Linked DNA regions of Chitinimonas arctica. The protein of the gene in region 1 interacts with the protein of each later gene in a pairwise test. Links are inferred from orthologs where the notes say so. Each region holds a gene or a part of one and is shown in the gene's direction. Other genes may lie near its edges. The genes, in order: ftsH and hflC.

Region 1 (16,863 bases):
CGGGAGGACGCGGAATCGAACGGTGTGTTCGCGGCCGGCCTGATCATTCGCGATCTGCCGCTGCGTGCATCCAACTTCCGCATGGAAGAAACGCTGGACGCCTACCTGGTGCGTACCGGCACGGTCGCCATCGCGGATATCGATACCCGCCGGCTCACCCGCATCCTGCGTGAAAAGGGCGCCCAGTCCGGTTGCATCGTGGCCGGCCCGGATGCGCTCGACGTCGATCGGGCGATCGCCCTGGCGCGCGGTTTTGGTTCCATGGCCGGGCAGGACCTGGCCAAGGTGGTCAGTACCAAGACCGCCTATCCCTGGACCACCGGCGAGTGGAAGCTGGGCGAAGGCCATGTAAGCCAGGGCGAAGCCCGCTTCCATGTGGTCGCCTATGACTTCGGCGTCAAGCACAACATCCTGCGCATGCTGGCCGAGCGCGGCTGCAAGCTGACCGTGGTGCCGGCCGAAACCTCGGCCGAGGACGTGCTCAAGCTGAATCCCGATGGCGTCTTCCTCAGCAATGGCCCTGGCGATCCCGAGCCTTGCGAATACGCGATTACCGCCATCCGCCGCTTCCTGGAACAGAAGTTGCCGGTGTTCGGCATCTGCCTGGGCCACCAGTTGCTCGGCCTTGCGGTCGGCGGCAAGACCAGCAAGATGAAATTCGGCCACCATGGCGCCAACCACCCGGTACAGGATCTGGACGACAAGCGCGTCCTGATCACCAGCCAGAACCATGGCTTCCAGGTTGACGAAAGCAGTTTGCCGGCCAACGTGCGCATCACCCACCGCTCGCTGTTCGACGGTACCGTCCAGGGCATCGCCCTGACCGACCGTCCGGCCTTCAGCTTCCAGGGTCACCCGGAAGCCAGCCCGGGCCCGCACGATGTCGCCTATTTGTTCGATCGCTTTACCGCCGCCATGGCGCAACACCAGCAATAAGGACACGCCATGCCACGTCGCACAGACCTAAACAGCATTCTCATCATCGGCGCCGGCCCCATCATCATCGGCCAGGCCTGCGAATTCGACTATTCCGGCGCACAGGCCTGCAAGGCCCTGCGCGAGGAAGGCTACAAGGTCATCCTGGTCAACAGCAATCCGGCCACCATCATGACCGACCCGGAAATGGCCGATGTGACCTATATCGAGCCCATCACCTGGGAAGTGGTCGCCAAGATCATCGAGAAGGAGCGTCCTTGCGCCATCCTGCCGACCATGGGTGGACAGACCGCGCTCAATTGCGCGCTGGACCTGTGGCACAACGGCGTGCTGGAGAAGTTCGACGTGGAGCTGATCGGCGCCACGCCGGAAGCCATCGACAAGGCGGAAGACCGGCAGAAGTTCAAGCTGGCCATGGACAAGATCGGCCTGGGGTCGGCCCGCTCCGGTATTGCCCACAGCCTGGAAGATGCCTTGGCGGTCCAGAGCTCGCTGGGCTTCCCCGCCATTATCCGCCCCAGCTTTACCATGGGCGGCACCGGCGGCGGCATTGCCTACAATATCGAGGAATTCGTCGAGATCTGTACCCGCGGACTCGATCTCTCGCCTACCCATGAGCTGTTGATCGAAGAGTCGCTGCTGGGTTGGAAAGAGTACGAGATGGAAGTCGTGCGCGACCGCAACGACAACTGCATCATCGTCTGCTCGATCGAGAATTTCGATCCCATGGGCGTGCATACCGGCGACTCGATCACGGTCGCGCCGGCCCAGACGCTGACCGACAAGGAATACCAGATCATGCGCAATGCCTCGCTGGCAGTGCTGCGTGAAATCGGTGTCGATACCGGTGGTTCGAATGTGCAGTTCTCGGTCAATCCGGTGGATGGCCGGCTGATCGTCATCGAGATGAACCCACGGGTCTCGCGTTCCTCCGCGCTGGCCTCCAAGGCGACCGGCTTCCCGATTGCCAAGGTCGCGGCCAAGTTGGCGGTGGGCTATACCCTGGACGAGCTGAAGAACGATATCACCGGTGGCTTGACCCCCGCATCGTTCGAGCCCTCCATCGATTACGTGGTTACAAAGATTCCGCGTTTCGCCTTCGAGAAGTTCCCCCAGGCAAACAGCCGCCTGACCACCCAGATGAAGTCGGTCGGCGAAGTGATGGCCATCGGCCGTACCTTGCAGGAATCCATGCAGAAGGCCCTGCGCGGCCTGGAAACCGGCCTGGCGGGCTTCGACGAGCGTACTACCGATATGGACGTGCTGGCCGCCGAGTTGGGCGCGCCGGGACCGGAGCGCATCCTCTACGTCGCCGATGCCTTCCGCGTCGGCATGAGCCTGGATGAAGTTTTCAGCCACACCAAGATCGACCCATGGTTCCTGGCGCAGATCGAAGACATCGTACTCGACGAAAAGGCCTTGGCCGGCCGCGCGCTCGATAGCCTGGATGCGGATGAGATGCGCCGCCTCAAGCGCAAGGGTTTCTCCGACCGTCGCCTGGGTACCCTGGTCGGCGCAGAAGCGGCCGCCGTCAGGGCGCGTCGCCATGGCTTCGGCATCCGCCCTGTGTACAAGCGGGTGGATACCTGTGCGGCCGAATTCGCTACCAATACCGCCTATATGTACTCGACCTATGAGGAAGAGTGCGAAGCGGCGCCTAGCCAGCGCAAGAAGATCATGATCCTGGGCGGCGGTCCGAACCGGATCGGCCAAGGCATCGAGTTCGACTATTGCTGTGTACACGCGGCGCTGGCCCTGCGCGAGGATGGCTACGAGACCATCATGGTCAACTGCAATCCGGAAACCGTTTCCACCGATTACGATATTTCCGACCGCCTGTACTTCGAACCGCTGACCCTGGAAGACGTGCTCGAAATCGTGCATGTCGAGAAGCCGGACGGCGTCATCGTGCAATACGGCGGCCAGACTCCGCTGAAGTTGGCGCGCGCCCTGGAAGCCAATGGCGTGCCCATCATCGGCACCAGCCCCGATATGATCGATGCTGCGGAAGATCGCGAGCGCTTCCAGAAGCTGCTGCAGGAGTTGGGTCTGCGCCAGCCGCCGAATGCCACGGCACGCAATGAAAAGGATGCCCTGGTGCTGGCCGCCGAGATCGGCTACCCGCTGGTGGTGCGCCCTTCCTACGTGCTGGGCGGCCGTGCCATGCAGATCGTCCATTCGGAAGAAGACCTGAGCCGTTATATGCGCGAGGCGGTCAAGGTTTCGAACGACAGCCCGGTGTTGCTCGACCGTTTCCTCAACGACGCCATCGAAGTCGATGTGGATGCCTTGTGCGACGGTACGAATGTGGTGCTTGGCGGCATCATGGAGCACATCGAACAGGCCGGCGTGCATTCGGGCGACTCCGCCTGTTCGCTGCCGCCGTATTCGCTCAGCGATGCCATGCAGGACGAATTGCGCCGCCAGACCGTGGCGATGGCGCGGGCCCTGAAGGTGATCGGCTTGATGAACGTGCAGTTCGCCATCCAGGGCGAGACGGTGTTTGTCCTGGAAGTCAATCCGCGCGCCTCGCGTACGGTACCTTACGTCTCCAAGGCCACCAGCCGTCCCCTGGCCAAGGTCGCCGCCCGTTGCATGGCCGGTCAATCCTTGCCGTCGCAAGGCGTGACCAGCGAGATCATTCCGAGTTACTACTCGGTCAAGGAAGCCGTCTTCCCCTTTATCAAGTTCCCGGGCGTGGACAGCATTCTCGGTCCGGAGATGAAATCGACTGGTGAAGTGATGGGCGTCGGTGATACCTTCGCGGAGGCCTATGTAAAAAGCCAGCTGGGTGCCGGTGAGAAGCTGCCGACCACGGGCAAGGTATTTCTGTCCGTGCGCGATGGCGACAAGTCGGTGCTGCCCGAGCTGGGCCGCATGCTGGTCGATGCGGGCCTGGAGCTGGTCGCTACCCGCGGCACGGCAGCCAGGCTGCAGGAAGCCGGCGTGCCGGTGGTCGCGGTGAACAAGGTCAAGGAAGGCCGCCCGCATATCGTGGACATGATCAAGAACGGCGAAATCGCGCTGATCATCAATACGGTTGACGAGCGCCGCGCCTCGATTCAGGATTCCTACTCGATCCGCTTCGAAGCGTTGAAGGGCCGGGTCCCCATCTACACCACGGTGGCCGGTGGCCGCGCCGCCGCATATGGCATCAAGCATATGAAGGAGTGGACGGTCTACTCGGTGCAGGATCTGCACAAGCGCTTGAAAATCGCCTGAGCCCCCTTTTTTCATCGGCCGCGCGCGCTGCGCCGGCATGTGCCCCGACGGCTGGTCCGTCGGGTTTGTTTTTGACGCCGGCGCGGCTCAGGAGCGAGCGACCGGATTGGAGAATTGAAATGAATAAAGTCCCCCTTACCGTGCTTGGCGCCGAATTGTTGCGTTCGGAGCTGCAGCGTCTGAAAAGCGTCGAGCGGCCCAGCGTTATCGCTGCCATCGCCGAAGCGCGCTCGCATGGCGATCTGTCGGAAAACGCCGAATACGATGCCGCCAAGGAGCGCCAGGGCTTTGTCGAAGGACGGATCGCCGATCTGGAAGGCAAGCTGTCGCATGCCATCGTGATCGATCCGGCCGAGATCAGCGCCGAAGGCCGCATCGTTTTCGGCACCACGGTGGACCTGGAAGACTGCGAGTCCGGCGACAACGTCACCTACCAGATCGTGGGTGACGACGAGGCCGATATCAAGCAGGGCAAGATCTCCATCTCCAGCCCCATCGCCCGTGCCCTGATCGGCAAGTCGGAAGGCGATGTAGCCGAAGTGCAGGCGCCCGGTGGTATCCGCGAATACGAAGTCCTGGGTGTGAAGTACATCTGAAAACGCCACGAAAGCGTCCGTGATGCAAACCTTTCCAAATGCGCTGCGCTCCATACTGACGATCTTCTGGATCGGTGGCCTCTGGATTGTCGGCCTTTTGGTCGGGCCTTTGCTGTTCCAGCAGTTGGATAACGGCCTGGCCGTCAAGATGGTGACGGTGATGTTCCGCGCCATGGCCTGGGTGGGCATCGTGGCCGGCATCTACATCACCGTGCATATGCTCTGGACCGAAGGCTTGCGCGGCTTCCAGACCATGGAGTTCTGGCTGGTGCTGGGCATGCTGGCGCTGACCCTGGTCAATCACTTCGCGGTCTTCCCCATCCTCTCCGAGGTCAAGCCGCAGATGCATACGGTGGCGGAGGGGGTGTTCGGCGGCGGCTTTCAGAGCTGGCAGACGATTTCCAGCCTGATCTATCTGGTGCAAAGCCTGTTCGGTTTGATCTATGTCATTCGCGGGCCGGTCAAGTAGCAGGAAATCGGTATCCCGGCAACTTTCCCGGGCGGCGGGTGGGTTGCAGCGCGAGCCTACTTTGCTGCTGAAGCAGCAAGCAGTATTGTCGCCGCGCCGCATGTCATTGACATTAAAGCATATATTTCTTCCTCTGCCGTCACGCAGGCAACATTGTCCTTTTGCTACATCGTTGTGGCATTGAGACGACGCATGTGTAGTGAATATTTATTTATTTGTGACTTGTACTTCAGGCAACGCTAATCTACGACCCTGTGTCCGTGAACCCGGAGCGGCGCAATCAGGGAGTAGTAAATCGATGTCCAGTCCAAATCTGCTGGCGGTGTATGTCCGCACCTCGGCCGGTGAAGGCGAGCTTGCCTCGCCAACCAATGGCCTTAGTATCAATCAACGCAAATTGCTGCAGTGGTGTGATGGTCAATTGACCGTGATGGAGATGGCCGAACGTCTGGCTACGGGCCATTCGGTCGATGCCGAGCATGTCGCGCGCGATATGGAAAAGCTGGAAAAACTCAGCTTGCTCAAGCCCTTGGGTGCAGGCATCAATGTCGCCACGCCACTCAATGCCACCTTCCAGCCGAAGAAACGCCTCCCCTGGTGGCTGGTCGGAACCGGCGCGGTCGTAGTGGTGGGCGGCTTGGTGGCGTTTTCCCAGCAAGCCGAACCCGTTCAAGCAACGAGCCAGGTGGGCGCGCCCGGCGCGCAAGCCAGATTGGCGCCGGAAGAAACCGAGCAACAGATATTCGGGGTCATGCCCAATCCCGCCCGTTGGTTCTCGCCTGGCCAAAAGCCCGAGCCCAAGCCTGTCGAGGAGAAAGTGGCCGAGACCAAGCCCGTGCCGGTGGCGCCCAAGGCGGCCGATCCCAAGCTGGCCCAGGCAGCTGCCGCGGTGGCCAAGCCCGTGCCCGCGCCGGTCCCTGTGCCGGCGCCCGCCGCCATCACGCCGACGACCGCTCCCGCCCCCTTGGCGGTTGAGCCGGTACCCAAGCCCGAGCCGGTCGTTCCGGTTCAGGTCGCCAGCGCCCAGCCCATCCTGGCCCGGCCCGAGCCGCCACCCCCCAATCGCAAGCCTATCCATCGCGAGCAACCGGAGTTTCCGCGCGAGGCAACCCGCGATGGGATCGAAACCGGCAGGGTCAGAGCGCGCATGACGGTGAACGAGGCGGGGCAGGTCGTGAAGGTGGATATCCTGGAGTCCAAGCCACGCAAGGTGTTCGATCGCGCCGTGCTGGCCGCGCTGACAAAATGGCGCTTCCAGCAGGCCGCCGCCGGATTTACGGTGGATACCGAAGTGGATTTCAGGGACAATTGAGCCCGATGACGAGTTAAAAAGACCGGCGCGAGCCGGTCTTTTACTTGCCGGACTTGTACTTGCTTGCTGGTTTGCCCTTGCTGTTGGCGGGTTTGCCCGCGCGGCCGGTGGCGACGGTGGGCTTGGCGGCTGCTTTCCTGGCCGTGGCTTCCAATGCCTTGGGCGTAGGCTTCTTCTGGCCGGGCCGAGGCAGCTGGATCTTGGGCTTGCCGTCCTGGGTCGGGCGATATAGGACCAGCAGCTTGCCAATCTGCTGTACCGGCGAGCAGTTCAGGGCGGTGCAGATATCGGCCAACCAGCCGCTGCGCTGCTCGCGGTCGTCGCCCAACACACGGACCTTGATCAATTCATGGGCGTCGAGGTTGAGGGCGATTTCGCGCATGACCGCATCGGTCAGGCCGTTATTGCCTATCATCACGACAGGGCTCAGCTGGTGGGCTTGGGTGCGCAGGTAAAGGCGCTCGTCTCTAGTCAGTTCCATCTTGTAACTCCGCGAAAAAGCGACGAATTCTAGCTGAATCACCAACAAGGCGTAGCAACTCTTTCAATATGAAAATACACCCAGTTAGGCCCGCTGACGAGGATAGGAAATACCCGCTCGCGGCGACACGGGCGGGGACGTCCGCCCAAGGGGGCGTATGAAAAGAAGCAAATCCAGTAACGCGTGGCTACGGGAGCACGTGAACGACCATTATGTGCAGCAGGCGCAGAAGGACAACTACCGCGCGAGAGCGGCCTACAAGCTGCTGGAGATCGATGAAAAGGACAAGCTGTTCAAACAGGGTGCCTGGGTAGCCGACCTCGGCGCGGCGCCCGGCAGCTGGTCGCAGGTAGCCAAGCAGAAGGTAGGCGAAGCCGGACGGGTATTCGCCCTCGATATGCTGCCGATGGATCCGATTCGCGGTGTCGAGTTCATCCAGGGCGATTTCCGTGAGGACGCGGTCCTGGCACAATTTACCAAGTTGCTGGATGGCCGCCTGGTGGATCTTGCGATTTGCGATATCGCCCCCAATATCACTGGCATGGCGGTGACGGACCAGGCGCGCAGTTTCTATCTATGTGAGCTGGCACTGGATTTTTGCCGCGATTATTTGAAACCCGGCGGCAATTTTCTGGTCAAGACCTTCCAGGGTTCCGGCTATACCGAGTATATGCAGCAGATGCGCGATACCTTCCAGACGGTGTTGTCGCGCAAACCGGCCGCCTCGCGCGACCGTTCGACGGAGATCTATCTGCTGGGCAAGGGAAAAAAGCCCTAACGGGCCGTCCCGACAGCCGATAGAATCCTGGGTTCCTATTTTATGGCCGCCGCCGGCGCGGCCGTTCTTCACTTCGCCGGCTAAGAGGAGCGTCCCGTGAACAATCTGGGCAAAAATATCGCCATCTGGGTCATCATCACTTTGGTGCTGATGATCGTGTACAACCAGTTCACCAAGCGTCAGGAACAACAGGTACAGGTGCCGTACTCGCAGTTCATGGTCGAAGTGCAGGAGAACCGGATCGCCACTGTCGAGATCGACGGCAATCCGCTGCGCGGCCAGTGGATACGAGGCAAGCGTACCGACGGGACCAATTTCTCCAGCTTCGCGCCTTTCGATTTCCGCCTGGTCGATACCCTGATCAAGCACAACGTCAAATTCAGCGGCAAGCCGGAGGATGAGCCCAGCCTGCTGATGAGCATCTTCGTCAACTGGTTCCCCATGTTGCTGTTGATCGGCGTGTGGATCTTCTTCATGCGGCAGATGCAGGGCGGCGGCAAGGGCGGCGCCTTCAGTTTCGGCAAGAGCCGCGCCCGCATGCTGGACGAGAACAACAATACCGTGACCTTCGCCGACGTGGCCGGTTGCGACGAATCCAAGGAAGAAGTCAGCGAAATCGTCGACTTCCTGCGCGATCCTTCCAAGTTCCAGAAACTGGGCGGCCGCATTCCCCGTGGCGTACTGATGGTGGGTTCGCCCGGTACCGGTAAGACCCTGCTGGCCCGTGCCATCGCAGGCGAAGCCAAGGTACCGTTCTTCTCGATCTCCGGTTCGGACTTCGTCGAGATGTTTGTCGGTGTCGGTGCCGCCCGTGTGCGCGATATGTTCGAGAACGCCAAGAAGAACGCGCCCTGCATCATCTTCATCGACGAAATCGATGCGGTGGGTCGTCAGCGCGGTGCCGGACTTGGCGGCGGTAACGACGAACGCGAACAGACCCTCAACCAGATGCTGGTCGAGATGGATGGCTTTGAAGGCAGCTCGGGTGTGATCGTGATTGCCGCGACCAACCGTCCCGATGTGCTCGATCCCGCCCTGTTGCGTCCGGGCCGGTTCGACCGCCAGGTGGTCGTGCCCCTGCCGGATATCCGTGGCCGCGAGCAGATCCTGCACGTACATATGCGCAAGGTGCCGATTTCCACCGACGTCGATGCCGGCGTATTGGCCCGTGGCACGCCCGGCATGTCCGGCGCCGACCTGGCCAACCTGGTCAACGAAGCCGCGCTGTTCGCCGCGCGTTCCAATAAGCGCCTGGTCGATATGCACGATTTCGAACAAGCCAAGGACAAGATCTTCATGGGTCCGGAACGCCGTTCCATGGTCCTGACCGAGGACGAGCGCCGCGCCACCGCCTACCATGAATCCGGCCACGCCGTGGTTGCCCGCCTGCTGCCGGGTACCGACCCGGTGCACAAGGTCACCATCATGCCGCGCGGCCGTGCCCTGGGCCTCACCTGGCAGCTGCCGGAGCGTGATGCCGTCTCGCTGTACAAGGACCAGATGCTGAGCCGCCTGGCCATCCTGTTCGGTGGGCGCATTGCCGAGGACCTGTTTGTCGGCCGCATCTCCACCGGGGCGTCCAACGACTTCGAACGGGCCACCAAGATCGCTCGCGATATGGTCACCCGCTACGGCATGTCCGCGACCCTGGGACCGATGGTGTATGGCGAGAACGAGGGCGAGGTTTTCCTCGGCCGTTCCGTTACCACCCATACCAATTTGTCGGAAGCGACCATGCAGCAGGTCGACCAGGAAATCCGCCGCATCATCGACGAGCAGTACGCGCTGGCCCAGCGTCTGCTGGAAGAGAATCGCGACAAGGTCGAGGCAATGACCGCTGCCCTGGTCGAATGGGAAACCATCGATTCGGACCAGGTCGAGGACATCATGCAAGGCCGGCCGCCGCGCCCGCCCAAGCCGATGGCAAGCACCAAGGTTCCGGCAGGCGATCTTCCGCCCAGCGGTCCTGCACCCGAGCCGACCGTGACACCGGCCCAGGAACTGTAATCCTCTCTTAAAAACTTCTGCAACGACAGCGCCTCCCCGCTGTCGTTTTCATGGGCGCACTGAAATATTGTGCACACTCAAACTGCGGTTCACCACCCGGCAAAGCCGGGCGTTAACGGTCCGTGGCAAATGAACCCTCCCTTGCTTGGTTTAATCCAACTCCCCCCGCCCTCGCACCCGCAAGGAGTAGGCCGTGGTTGTAAGGCGCCTTCGGCACCTACAACCACGCACCCGCCGCGAGGGAGCCTCGCTTACGCTCGTTAGCGCGCTAAATCAGTTCTCATGTCTACTCCCCTACAACTGGGCCGCTTTCGGCTCTCCCTTGACCGGCCATTGGTCATGGGCATCCTCAATATCACCCCCGACTCCTTTTCCGATGGTGGCCGCCACCATTCGCTGGCTGCCGCATTGGAAAGTGCTCGGCAGATGGTGGACGACGGCGTCGATATCCTCGATATCGGCGGGGAGTCGACCCGGCCCGGCGCCGCCCAGGTGAGCGTCGAAGAAGAACTGGCGAGGGTCTTGCCGGTGCTGACCGAACTGGCCGCCTGGCAAATCCCCCTGTCGATCGATACTCGCAAGCCGGCGGTGATGCGGGCGGCCTTGGCGGCCGGCGTGGACATGGTCAACGATATCGCCGCACTGGAGGCGCCAGGTGCCCTGCAAGCCCTGGCCGACAGCGCGGCAGGGGTTTGCCTGATGCATATGCGGGGAGAGCCGCAAACCATGCAGTCCGCGCCTGCCTATCGCGATGTCGTGGCGGAAGTCGGCGCGTATCTGGTCGCGCGACGGTCCGCCGCCATGGCGGCGGGCATTGCAGGCGAGCGCATCGTACTGGACCCCGGCTTCGGTTTTGGCAAGGACCAGGACCACAATGTGGCATTGTTTCGAGCCTTGCCGCGACTGGCGGCATTGGACAGCCCGCTCCTGGTGGGCGTGTCGCGCAAATCGATGCTGGGCCGGATACTATCGGACCGCCCGGCGCCGCAGCGCGATGCAGGCAGTGTCGCCGCCGCGATGTTGGCGGTACAGGCCGGTAGCGCTATCGTAAGAGTGCATGCGGTGCGCGATACGGTCGATGCGCTCAAGGTATGGCAGGCCTTGCGCGGCTGAGGTCGGGCAAAGTAGGTAAACACATAAAATCGAGGAGCGAGCATGACTAGAAAATACTTTGGCACCGATGGCGTGCGTGGACGGGTAGGCGATTATCCGATCACGCCCGAATTCACCATGCGACTGGGCTATGCGGCCGGCAAGGTGCTGTCGTCGCGCCGCGGCGATGGCACCCACGCCGCCGTGCTGATCGGCAAGGACACGCGTATATCGGGGTATATGTTGGAATCCGCCTTGCAGGCCGGTTTGTCGGCGGCCGGGGTGGATGTACACCTGACCGGTCCCTTGACCACGCCGGGCGTGGCCTATCTGACGCGGGCCTTGCGTCTTTCCGCCGGCGTGGTGATTTCCGCTTCGCATAATCCGTTTGAAGACAATGGGATCAAATTCTTTGGCGAAGGTGGCGTGAAGCTCGATGACGCAGTCGAGCTGGAAATCGAAGCCGAGCTTGATAAGCCGCTTAGCTGCGTGGAAGCGGATCGATTGGGCAAGGCATGGCGGGTAAACGACGCTGCCGGCCGTTATATCGAATTCTGTAAAAGCACATTCCCCAACGAGCACAATCTGCGCGGCATCAAGATCGTGGTGGATTGCGCGCATGGGGCCGGCTACCAGATCGCTCCGCATGTCTTTCATGAATTGGGCGCCGACGTCATTGCCATGGGTAATACGCCGAACGGCCTCAATATCAACGACGGCGTGGGCGCCACCGCGCCGGAGGCCATGCGTGAACGGGTCGTGGCGGAAGGGGCCGATTTCGGCATCGCCCTGGACGGCGACGGCGACCGGCTGGTGATGGCGGATAGCAAGGGCCGCTTGTACGACGGCGACCAGTTGCTCTACGTCATCGCCTGCTTCCGCAAGCAGCAAGGCACCCTGCAGGGCGGGGCGGTGGGGACCCTGATGTCCAACCTGGGCCTGGAACACGCCTTGGCCAGGCTGGAAATACCGTTCGCCCGCGCCAAGGTGGGAGATCGCTATGTGCTGGAGATGATGAAGGAAAAAGGCTGGCAGCTGGGTGGCGAAAACTCGGGCCACCTGCTTTGCCTGGACAAGCACAGTACCGGTGACAGTCTGGTATCGGCCTTGCAGGTACTGGCGGCTATCCGGCTTTCGGGTAGAAGCCTGCAAGATTTCTGCGCGGACCTGCTGATCTATCCGCAAATTCTGCGTAGCGTGAAGATCCAGAAGGGCTTCGATTTCCGCGAAAGCCTGACCATCCAGGCCGCTTTGGTGGAAGCCGAATGCGAGCTTGCCGGACGTGGCCGCGTGCTACTGCGCCCCTCCGGTACCGAGCCGGTCTTGCGGGTGATGGTGGAAGCCAACGATACGGCTTTGACCGAACGCTGGGCGGAACGGTTGTCGGAGGTGGTGACGGAGGCTGCTGTCAGCGTTTAGGGAAGGCGCCTCGGCGGGTCGTGCGACCCGCCTGGGCTACCCGCCACCGCCCGGAGATCAACCCGTCATTGCAACAAGCAGGATAGCTCGAGAGGGTCGGGTGCCGTGACGGATAGAAATTCTTCCGCATCCGTCATCGAGCCGGCGATCAAACCGTGCCGTACCGCCTCCCGGTATTTCGCCGCCGGCAATTCGGACAGCAGGCTCAATAGCCGTTTGCGACGGCTTGGGAATACATCGTCCGGTGCGGGCTGGGGAGCGGCATCGGCGGGCAGATGCGGCTTTACCGCGCAAACAAAGGCGTTGACCACGGTTCCGTCGTCGAGGGCAGCGGGACTGTAGCCTGGCCGGCCCGCGCGATTGGCGTCGACCAAATTACTTACCCAGCGGCGTATCAGTTGTTCGTTTGAAACGGGAGTGGGGCAGGGTTGCGATTGATCCATTTCTTTCAAATAGTCGAACAATTGACGGTATGCGGTGTTCAACTGCGGGTAGGTAATGCCAACCATTAAAATGGGACGCAATTGAGTGGGTAATTCGCTTGCCGAGATATTTTGACCAGGCAGGTCGCAATCCTTTGCCGCATCGAGCGCATTGCGGAAACCTGCCAACAGCGCGTTCGTAGGGAAGGGGCCGGCTGATATCGTAATATCCGATGCGCAGCTGTGACAGGATTCGGAAACCTTCAACCGCCCTATCAATTCATCGAGTGCCATGGCCGAATATTGAGGCGCGGCGAGGGGGATGCAAAATTGAGGTCCGTATTCGGAAAGTGCTGCCTGACAAACCTCTTCAGCCAATACGCTGATGCGCCTGCTCAAGCGCTCCAGACGCTGGGAAGTCGATAAATTGTTAATCGCGATCCGCATCCTGTTTATTTGCCCGGAACCCTGATTGACCAGCGCGCTTTCTTGCTCGTTAATCGAAAGGATACGGACCCTGAAATTGACCAGTGCTATCTTTAAAATATTTAACAGGCCTTCCATGCTGCGACTGTTGAAGTCAGCCAGCTCCTCTCGCAACTCGTAGGGGGGAGGTACGTTTGTCGCGATATCTTCGTAGCTGGGAGGACGGTCTGCTCCCCATAACGCACGATTCCGACACAAGCTTTCGTACCAGCTCAAGGCAGGGGCGGTTTGTATGCTTGCACCTGCTTGTAGATAGACTGTTGCGTTCGTCGGTGGTGCGGCGATTACGACTTCGTAGGCAGGCGGAGTAATAGTTGGACCATCTCCGGGCTGGTAATTCTGGTCCAATACCGGGATGGGAATACCATATTGATGGTGTATCGGTAAGCTGATATTGACTGGGCGCATGAATTTACCTAAAAAATTCACGGCTGGTCAGTAAGGAGGCAGCCTGCCTCCTGCGAGTGAAAGTGTCATGCATGGCAGATCCCCACAATTGAGCGCGCCGACTTTGGCACATTACCAATCATTTAAGGACGGCAGCAGGGGAGTGCTGTTGCATTCGGCACGTTGAGTATCGGAATTTGGATATTGCCCTACGGAGCGCGGCAATAGGGGGATGTTCAGACCCACGCGGGAACCGTTAAAGGTTGCGCCGCGTAGGTTGCATCGATCTGCCAAAACCGCCGTTCGGCGTGATTTTCAACCAAACTTGCCGGTAATGTAATCCTCGGTCTCCTTGCGGGCCGGCTTGGTGAAAATCTGGTCGGTAGGGCCGACTTCGACCAATTCCCCCAGGTACATATAGGCGGTCACATCGGATACCCGGGCGGCCTGCTGCATATTGTGGGTCACCATCGCGATGGTGTATTCCCGCTTGAGTTCGTGCACCAATTCCTCGATATGCGCGGTCGAGATCGGGTCCAGCGCCGAAGTAGGTTCGTCCAGCAGGACCACGTCCGGCTTGACCGCGACGGCACGGGCAATACATAGCCGTTGCTGCTGTCCGCCCGACAGGCCCAGGCCCGACTGGCGCAGCTTGTCCTTGACCTCGTTCCACAGGGCGGCCTTTTGCAGCGCCCATTCCACCCGGTCATCCATTTCCGAGCGGGAGAGATTCTCATACAGCTTCACGCCGAAGGCGACATTGTCGTAGATCGCCATCGGGAAGGGCGTGGGCTTTTGGAAAACCATGCCGATCTTGGCGCGCAGTACGTTCAGGTCCACGCCCCGTTCCAGGATATTGCGGCCATTGAAATTGATCTCGCCTTCGGCCCGCAGTTTGGGATACAGGTCATACATACGGTTGAAAGTGCGCAGCAGGGTCGATTTACCGCAGCCCGACGGGCCGATAAAGGCGGTCACCTTATGCTCGGGAATATCCAGGTCGATATTCTTCAGCGCATGGAAGTTGCCGTAAAAGAAGTTCAGGCCGCGAACGGTCAGTTTGGATTGGGTGGTCATGGGGTCACTTTCTTGCGCGATCTGGTGCGTAAACACTTTGGTGTCCTGGGAGTCTCTGAACATGTCATCTAACGAGCGTAAGCGAGGCTCCCTCGCGGCGGCGAGGGCGGGGGGAGTGGGATAAAACAGCGAGGGAATCGTTGATATCTCACGGCCCGTAAACACCCGGGTTTCCCGGGTGCTGATCCAAGCACTCAGTTTTCACACATTTTCAGAGCCTCCCCTACGAGAGTTCTTTTTTGATCAGGCTGCGGGCGATGATATTCAAGGTCAGCACGGCCAGGGTCACGATCAGGGCGCCGGCCCAGGCCAGCGAAATCCAGTTTTCGTAGGGGCTCATGGCGAACTTGAAGATCGTCACCGGCAGATTGGCCATGGGTTGGTTCATATTGGCGCTGAAGAATTGATTATTGAGCGCGGTGAACAGCAAGGGCGCCGTCTCGCCGGAGATGCGCGAAATCGCCAGCAGGATGCCGGTCATCACGCCCGCCTTGGAGGCGCGCAGGGTGACCGAGGTGATCACCTTCCATTGCGGTGCGCCCAAGGCGTAGGCAGCCTCGCGCATGGCGTGCGGAACCAGCCGCAGCATGTTTTCGGTGGTGCGCAGGACCACCGGTATCACGATCAGTGCCAGGGTGAAGCTGCCGGCCCAGCCGGAGAAATGCCCCACGTGCTGCACATACAGGATCCAGACGAACAGGCCGATCACGATGGACGGTGCCGACAGCAGGATGTCGTTAACGAAGCGCACGGTGGGCGCCAGCCAGCCGCGATGGCCGTACTCGGCCAGGTAGATGCCGGCCAGGATGCCGATGGGGGTGCCGATCAGGGTGCCGACCAGTCCCATCAGCAGGCTGCCGAAAATTGCATTGCTCAGGCCGCCGCCCACGCTGTCCGGGCCCGGTGTCGGCGTGGTGAATACCTGCAGGCTCAGGGCATGCAGGCCATTGCTGAACAGGGTGTAGAAGATCCAGCCCAGCCAGAACAAGCCGAATGCCATGGCCAGGGTGGACATGGTCAGGTTGAAGCCGTTGATCAGGCGCCGGCGCAGATAGAGAGAGTTATTCACTTGGCGATTCCGTATCAGGACTGGCTGCCCTCGCCCTTTTGCAGGCGAAGCAGCATAAGCTTGGACAGGGCCAGCACGACAAAGGTGATCAGGAACAGGATCAGGCCCAGTTCGATCAACGTGCTGTAGTGCAGGACTTCGCTGGCTTCGGCGAATTCATTGGCCAGGATGGAGGCGATGGAGTTGCCGGCGTGGAACAGCGATTGGATGCTGTCGTAGGAGTTGCCGATCACGAAGGTCACCGCCATCGTTTCGCCCAGCGCCCGTCCCAGCCCCAGCATGATGCCGCCCACCACGCCGGTACGGGTGTAAGGCAGTACCACGTTCCAGATCACTTCCCAGGTGGTCGCGCCCAGGCCGTAGGCCGACTCCTTCAGCATGGTCGGCACGACTTCGAAGACGTCCCGCATTACCGAGGCGATATAGGGAATGATCATGATGGCCAGGATCAGGCCGGCGGTGAACATACCGATGCCGAAGGCGGGACCGTCGAACAGGCTGCCAAGCAAAGGGATATTGGCGGTTGTTTCGGTCAGCCAGGGCTGGATGGGCGGAATGGTGATGCCCAGTAGCGGCAAGGTGGTGCCTTCCATCAGGATGGGCGCCACCACGAACAGGCCCCAGATGCCATAGATAATGGAAGGGATGCCGGCCAGCAGCTCGATCGCCACGCCCAGGGGTCGGCGCAGCACGATGGGCGAAAGCTCGGTCAGGAACAGGGCGATACCGAAGCTGACCGGCACGGCGATCAGCAAGGCGATGGCGGAGGTGATCAAGGTACCCTGGATAGGACGCCAGGCGCCGAATTGCTGCCTGACAGGGTCCCAGTCGGAGGAGACGACGAAGCCGGCGCCAAATGCGCGAATCGAGTCCCAGCTACCGTGGACCAGGGATACGGCGATGGCTGCCAATATCAGCAGCACCAATACTGCCGCTGCGCGCGTCAGATTGAAGAACAGGATGTCGCGCGACATGGGGAAATGCGGTTGGCTTGGCTGGTCAGACATAAGCTGTCTCATTGCAGGTAAAAAAACAAAGCAGCAGGAACCGATATCTATCAATTCCTGCCGCTGATGGCCTCGCGCCGTGGCGCAGGCTCGCTTACTTCAT
Region 2 (5,760 bases), 670 kb from region 1 along the record:
GGCCGAGGTCAAGCACCCCAAGTTCGCCATCATCGGCCGGCCGAATGTAGGAAAATCCACCCTGGTCAACGCCATCCTGGGCGAGGAGCGGGTGATTGCCTTCGACCAGCCGGGCACCACCCGCGATTCGATCTATATCGATTTCGAACGCGGCGACCAGAAATACACCATTATCGATACCGCCGGCGTGCGTAAGAGCGGCAAGGTCAACGAAGCCATCGAGAAATTCTCGGTGGTGAAAACCATGAAGGCGATCGAAGACGCCAACGTGGTCGTGCTGGTACTCGATGCCCGCCAGGATGTGGCGGAGCAGGATGCCCATATCGCCGGATTCGCATTGGAAGCCGGGCGGGCCATGGTGGTGGCGGTGAACAAGTGGGAAGGCCTGGATCTATATACGCGCGACCAGGTGAAGCGCGATATCGGCCGCAAGCTCAGCTTCCTCGATTTTGCCCGTTTCCACCATATTTCCGCGTTGGAAGGGCAGGGTGTCGGTGATCTGTTCGCCAGCATCAATGCCGCCTACGCCGCCGCCATGGCAAAACTGCCGACGCCGCGCCTGACGCGCGCGCTGCAGCTGGCCACCGAAAAGCAGCAGCCGCCGCGTGTCGGCCTGATGCGGCCAAAGATGAAATATGCCCACCAGGGCGGCATGAATCCGCCGGTGGTGGTGGTGCACGGTACTTCGCTGGACGGCGTGCCGGCCAGTTATTGGCGTTACCTGGAACATTCCTTCCTGAAGATGTTCAAACTGCAGGGAACGCCGCTGCGGGTCCAGTTCAAGAAGGCGGACAACCCATTCGATATGAAGCCGGGCGAATTCAAGCCTGACCGGATTGGCGCCATGCGGGGCGAGAAAAAGCCCGTGAAGGTGGCACGCCATGGTTCCCAAGGGCCCAACCCGCCAAAAGCAGGTAAACCCAAACGACCGACGATCAAGAAGGGCTGAGGGCTACGGCCCGGTCCGTGCCAAGGTTTGTGCTTGTCGGAAAAGCTGCTACAAGTGACTACTGGCACACCAGATCGCAGCTGCAGGATTTAGACGGATTCCGTCACTTTTTCAATTACAGAGTGGAGAACTACAAATGAGCGCAAAAGGGCAAATGCTACAAGACCCGTTTTTGAATATCCTGCGCAAGGAACATGTTCCAGTTTCGATTTATCTGGTCAACGGCATCAAGCTGCAAGGTCAGATCGAATCCTTCGATCAGTACGTCGTGCTGCTGCGTAACACGGTGACGCAAATGGTTTACAAGCATGCCATCTCCACCGTGGTGCCCGCGCGCCCAGTGACGATTCCATACGACAAGGACCAGCCAGCCACACCGGCTGCCGACGCCTGATTTTCCGTAGCGGTATCGAGGGCGGGGCGCTTTGGTGCCCCGTTCGTGTTGGCATACGATTGAAGACTTTCCGGCGCCTGGCGCCAACCTCTCATCTAGAAGAAAGCCTGCGTGTTTGAACGCCACCAAGGCGGCGATAAGGCCGTCCTCGTTTGTCTGGATTTCGGCGGTCCCGATTATCTGGAGAACATAGAAGAATTCAAGCTGTTGGCTGAAAGCAACGGCTATCAGGTCATGGCCATCATCCAGGGCAAGCGCCAGCGGCCCGATCCCAAGCTGTTCGCCGGTTCCGGCAAGGTGGAAGAAGTCGCGGCCAGCGTCGCCGCATTCGAGGCGGACACCGTGTTGTTCAACCATGCCTTGTCCGGCGCGCAGGAGCGCAACCTGGAAAAGGCCTTGGAATGCCGCGTGTCCGACCGGGTCCGGGTGATCCTGGATATTTTCGGGCAGCGCGCCCGTTCCAACGAGGGCAAACTGCAGGTCGAACTGGCTCAGCTGCAATATATGTCCACCCGGCTGGTACGCGGTTGGACCCACCTGGAGCGGCAGCGCGGCGCCACGGGTACGCGCGGCGGTCCCGGCGAAACCCAGCTGGAGATGGACCGGCGCATGCTCAACGAACGGGTGAGCAAGCTCAAGGTCAAGCTGAAAGAGCTACAGCGGCACCGGGATACCCAGCGGCGCGCGCGTGAGCGCAGCAAACAGTTTTCCGTTTCGCTGGTAGGCTATACCAATGCCGGTAAATCGACCTTGTTCAACGCGCTGACGCACGAACGCACCTACGCGGCGGACCAGCTGTTCGCCACGCTGGATACCACCAGTCGCAAGCTATTTCTTGACCCGCAGCACTCTATCGTCTTGTCTGATACGGTCGGTTTTATCCGCGACCTGCCGCATGGCCTGGTCGAGGCGTTTCGCGCCACCCTGGAAGAAACCATCCGCGCCGATCTGCTGCTGCATGTGGTCGATGGCGCCAGCGAGACGCGCGAAGCACAGATCGAAGCAGTCAATATCGTGCTGAAGGAAATCGCCGCCGACGCGATCCCGCAGATCGTGATTTGGAACAAGATCGATCTCAAGGGTGGCGAACCCGCTGTCGAGCGGGACGAGTATGGTAGGATTCGCGCCGTCCGTATTAGCGCGAAAAACGGCCTGGGCCTGGATTTATTACGACAGGTGCTGGTCGAATCAATGCCCGACTATTCAACGACGGAATAAAGCCAATATGTCGCAAGACCCGCAGTGGGGCCGCCGAGGCAAGGACGGTCCGCCCGATCTGGACGAAATCATTCGCCAGTTCACCAATAAGCTCAAACAGTTCTTCGGTGGCAAGCCCGGCCGCCCGGCCGATGCTGGCCCGAACCCCCCGCATGACGGCCGCGCCATGGCTGGCGGCATTGGCGCCGTGCTGGGTGTGGTGGCGGTACTGTGGGCAGCCAGCGGCTTCTATGTTGTCGATGCGCGCGAAGAAGCCGTGGTGCTGCGCTTTGGCCGCTATGTGCAGACGACCGATCCGGGTCTGCATTGGCATATGCCGTGGCCGATCGAGCAGCGCGAGATCGTCAAGATGTCCGAGGTGCGTTCCGTGGAAGTAGGCTTCCAGGGCAGCACCAAGAACCGCCTGCCCGATGAATCGCTGATGCTGACGCAGGACCAGAACATCATCGATATGCAGCTGGAAGTCCAATACGACATCAAGGACGCCAAGGCCTTTGTCTTTAACAATGTTGCCGATGGCGACGCCCGCGACATCGTCAAGCAGGCTGCCGAAACCTCCATCCGCGAAATCGTCGGCCGCAACAAGGTCGATTTTGTGCTGAACGAAGGACGTGGCCAGGTTGCCGCCGATGCGACGCGCTTGATTCAAAACTTGCTCGATAGCTATGGCGCCGGTATTCGCATCAGCCGTATCAATATCAATGACGTACAGCCGCCGGAAGAAGTGCAGGCCGCGTTCGCCGATGCCGTGAAGGCCGGCCAGGACAAGGTCAAGCAGACCAACGACGGTACCGCCTATTCCAACGATGTGGTGCCCAAGGCGCGCGGTAACGCGGCCCGGCTGTTGCAGGAGGCGGAAGGCTACAAGCGTCGGGTGATTGCCGAAGCCGAGGGTAATGCCTCGCGTTTCAGCCAGGTGGTCGCCGAGTACAGCAAGGCGCCGCAAGTGACACGGGATCGCATGTACCTCGACACCATGCAGGAAATCATGAGCAACAGTTCCAAGGTATTGGTCGATCAGAAGGCCGGTAGCGGCAACCTGCTTTACCTGCCCCTGGATAAGCTGATGCAATTGTCCGGCCCTGGCCCCGCCACGGCCGAAATACCCGCCGGCGGCGAAACCCCCGCTGTCCGCCTGAAGTCCGAAGCCGCCAATCGCGGCGATAGGGAGGGGCGTTGATATGAACCGTCTTGTTTCCGCCGTTGTGATCGTCTTGCTGGGCTTGCTGGTGCTCAGCATGAGCGTGTTTACCGTTGACCAGCGTCAATCGGCCATGGTGTTCCAGCTGGGTGAAGTGGTGCGCGTGGTGAAGGAGCCGGGGATCAAGTTCAAGGTGCCTTTGCTGCAATCGGTGCGTTACTTCGATCGCCGCATCCTCACCATGGATGCCGAAAGCCCGGAGCGCTTCAACACCATCGAAAAGAAAAACGTCCTGGTCGATAGCTATGTGAAGTGGCAAGTCATCGACGTCGAGCAGTATTACAAGAGCGTGGGCGGCAACGAACGTACCGCTTCCGCCCGTCTGCGCAAGACCGTCAACGATGTACTGCGGGCCGAATTCGGCAAGCAGACGGTGCAGGATGTGATCTCCGGCAAGCGCGACGAAGTGATGGAGATCGTGGGTCAGGTCGCCGACGCCGATGCGCGCAAGATTGGTGTGCATATTGTCGATGTGCGGCTGAAGCGGGTCGATTTTCCCGACGATATCAGCAACGCCGTGTATGAGCGGATGATCTCGGAACGCAAGACCGTGGCCAGCCAATTGCGCTCGGAAGGTTCGGCCGAAGCGGAAAAGATCCGTGCGGATGCCGATCGCCAGCGTGAAATCATCATCGCCGATGCTTTCAACAAGGCTCAGCAGCTCAAGGGTGAAGGCGACGGTAAAGCGGCCAGTATCTATGGTGCGGCCTATGGCCAGAATCCCGAGTTCTATGCTTTCTATCGCAGCCTGGAAGCTTACAAGAAGACCTTCAAGTCGAAGTCGGACGTGATGGTGCTGGAACCCAGCTCGGCATTTTTCAAGTACATGAAGGACCCACGAGCGAAGTGATCGGCTTGTGAGATAATGCGTTGCCTGCATAGGCCCTCGCGCTCCTTGCCGAGGGCCTCTTGCTGTGACCGACACCTCTTAGTGGCGTAAAGCCTCGCCGAAATCGGCCGACCTGGCATAGCGGATAACCGTTATGCCAGGTCGGCTGCTGAACGGAACATGATTGCTGGCACGCTTCGCGTCCCGGCCTGCACCTATGCGTAACTGGATACTGCCCGAAAATATCGCCGACCTGCTGCCGCCAGAAGCGCGCCGCGTGGAGACCTTGCGTCGTGCGTCGCTCGACCTGATCGCCAGCTTCGGCTACGAACTGGTTCAGCCGCCGTTGATCGAGTATGTCGATTCGCTGCTGACCCGGCAGGATAACGCGCTGGACCTCAAGACCTTCAAGCTGACCGACCAGCTCAGTGGCCGGCAGTTGGGACTGCGCGCCGATATCACGCCGCAAGTAGCGCGCATCGACGCGCACCTGCTCAACCGCCAAGGCGTGGCACGGCTGTGTTACGCCGGCGCGGTGGTACACACCCAGCCCGACGGCGTGATGGCTGCGCGTGAACCCTTGCAGCTGGGCGCGGAAATCTACGGCTATGCCGGCGTGGCCGCCGACGTGGAAATCGTCGAGCTGATGCGCGAATGCCTGAAACTGGCCGATATCGGCCATGTGCACCTGGACATCGGCCATATCGGCTTGTTCCTGGCGCTGGCCGATGCGGCGGGATTGAGCGGCGACACGCGCGAAGCGGTATTCAGCGCTATCCAGCAAAAGGATGTGCCCACGCTCAGCGGCCTGGTTGCCGACCTGCCCACCGAACTACGCACCGGTTTGATCGCGCTGCCTAGCCTGTATGGCGATCAAAGCGTGCTGGAACGCGCGGCCGCCGCCTTGCCCAAGCTGGGTGGTATCGTCACCGCCTTGGCGCAACTGGAACAATTGACCGAAGCATTGGCCGCCCGTGGCATCCAGCCGAATTTCGATCTGGCCGAACTGCGTTCCGGTTATTACCATACCGGCCTGGTATTCGCCGCCTATGCCGAGGGCTGGGCCAATGCCGTGGCCAGGGGCGGGCGCTATGACCACGTGGGCGAGCAATTTGGACGTTCGCGCCACGCCACCGGCTTCAGCCTGGACCTGAAAGAACTGGCCTGGC

The links.
Region 2: the proteins of ftsH (region 1) and hflC interact in binary tests that used the Escherichia coli proteins (3 or more experiments, as listed by UniProt). The link is inferred for Chitinimonas arctica from one-to-one orthologs.

Annotation. Positions count from the first base shown.
Region 1 is NZ_CP041730.1:3,417,152-3,434,014, forward strand. Bases 7,354-10,345 are described here. They hold ftsH (ATP-dependent zinc metalloprotease FtsH), read left to right. Parts: upstream 7,354-7,890; coding sequence 7,891-9,801; downstream 9,802-10,345. Other genes in these bases: rlmE (23S rRNA (uridine(2552)-2'-O)-methyltransferase RlmE), read left to right, coding at 7,354-7,794; folP (dihydropteroate synthase), read left to right, coding at 10,084-10,345. Outside these bases: carA (glutamine-hydrolyzing carbamoyl-phosphate synthase small subunit), read left to right, coding at 1-936; carB (carbamoyl-phosphate synthase large subunit), read left to right, coding at 946-4,158; transcription elongation factor GreA, read left to right, coding at 4,278-4,754; FNU76_RS15460 (DUF4149 domain-containing protein), read left to right, coding at 4,777-5,223; FNU76_RS15465 (TonB family protein), read left to right, coding at 5,522-6,535; ribosome assembly RNA-binding protein YhbY, read right to left, coding at 6,576-7,016; more of rlmE, read left to right, coding at 7,174-7,353; more of folP, read left to right, coding at 10,346-10,914; glmM (phosphoglucosamine mutase), read left to right, coding at 10,957-12,312; FNU76_RS15495 (hypothetical protein), read right to left, coding at 12,378-13,628; phosphate ABC transporter ATP-binding protein PstB, read right to left, coding at 13,923-14,684; phosphate ABC transporter permease PstA, read right to left, coding at 14,908-15,753; phosphate ABC transporter permease subunit PstC, read right to left, coding at 15,768-16,760; phosphate ABC transporter substrate-binding protein PstS, read right to left, coding at 16,855-16,863. UniProt on the Escherichia coli protein: Acts as a processive, ATP-dependent zinc metallopeptidase for both cytoplasmic and membrane proteins. Plays a role in the quality control of integral membrane proteins.
Region 2 is NZ_CP041730.1:4,090,488-4,096,247, forward strand. The notes cover bases 2,712-5,677. They hold hflC (protease modulator HflC), read left to right. Parts: upstream 2,712-3,742; coding sequence 3,743-4,612; downstream 4,613-5,677. Other genes in these bases: hflK (FtsH protease activity modulator HflK), read left to right, coding at 2,712-3,741; FNU76_RS18655 (ATP phosphoribosyltransferase regulatory subunit), read left to right, coding at 4,809-5,677. Also shown: ribosome biogenesis GTPase Der, read left to right, coding at 1-949; RNA chaperone Hfq, read left to right, coding at 1,086-1,343; GTPase HflX, read left to right, coding at 1,455-2,561; more of hflK, read left to right, coding at 2,569-2,711; more of FNU76_RS18655, read left to right, coding at 5,678-5,760.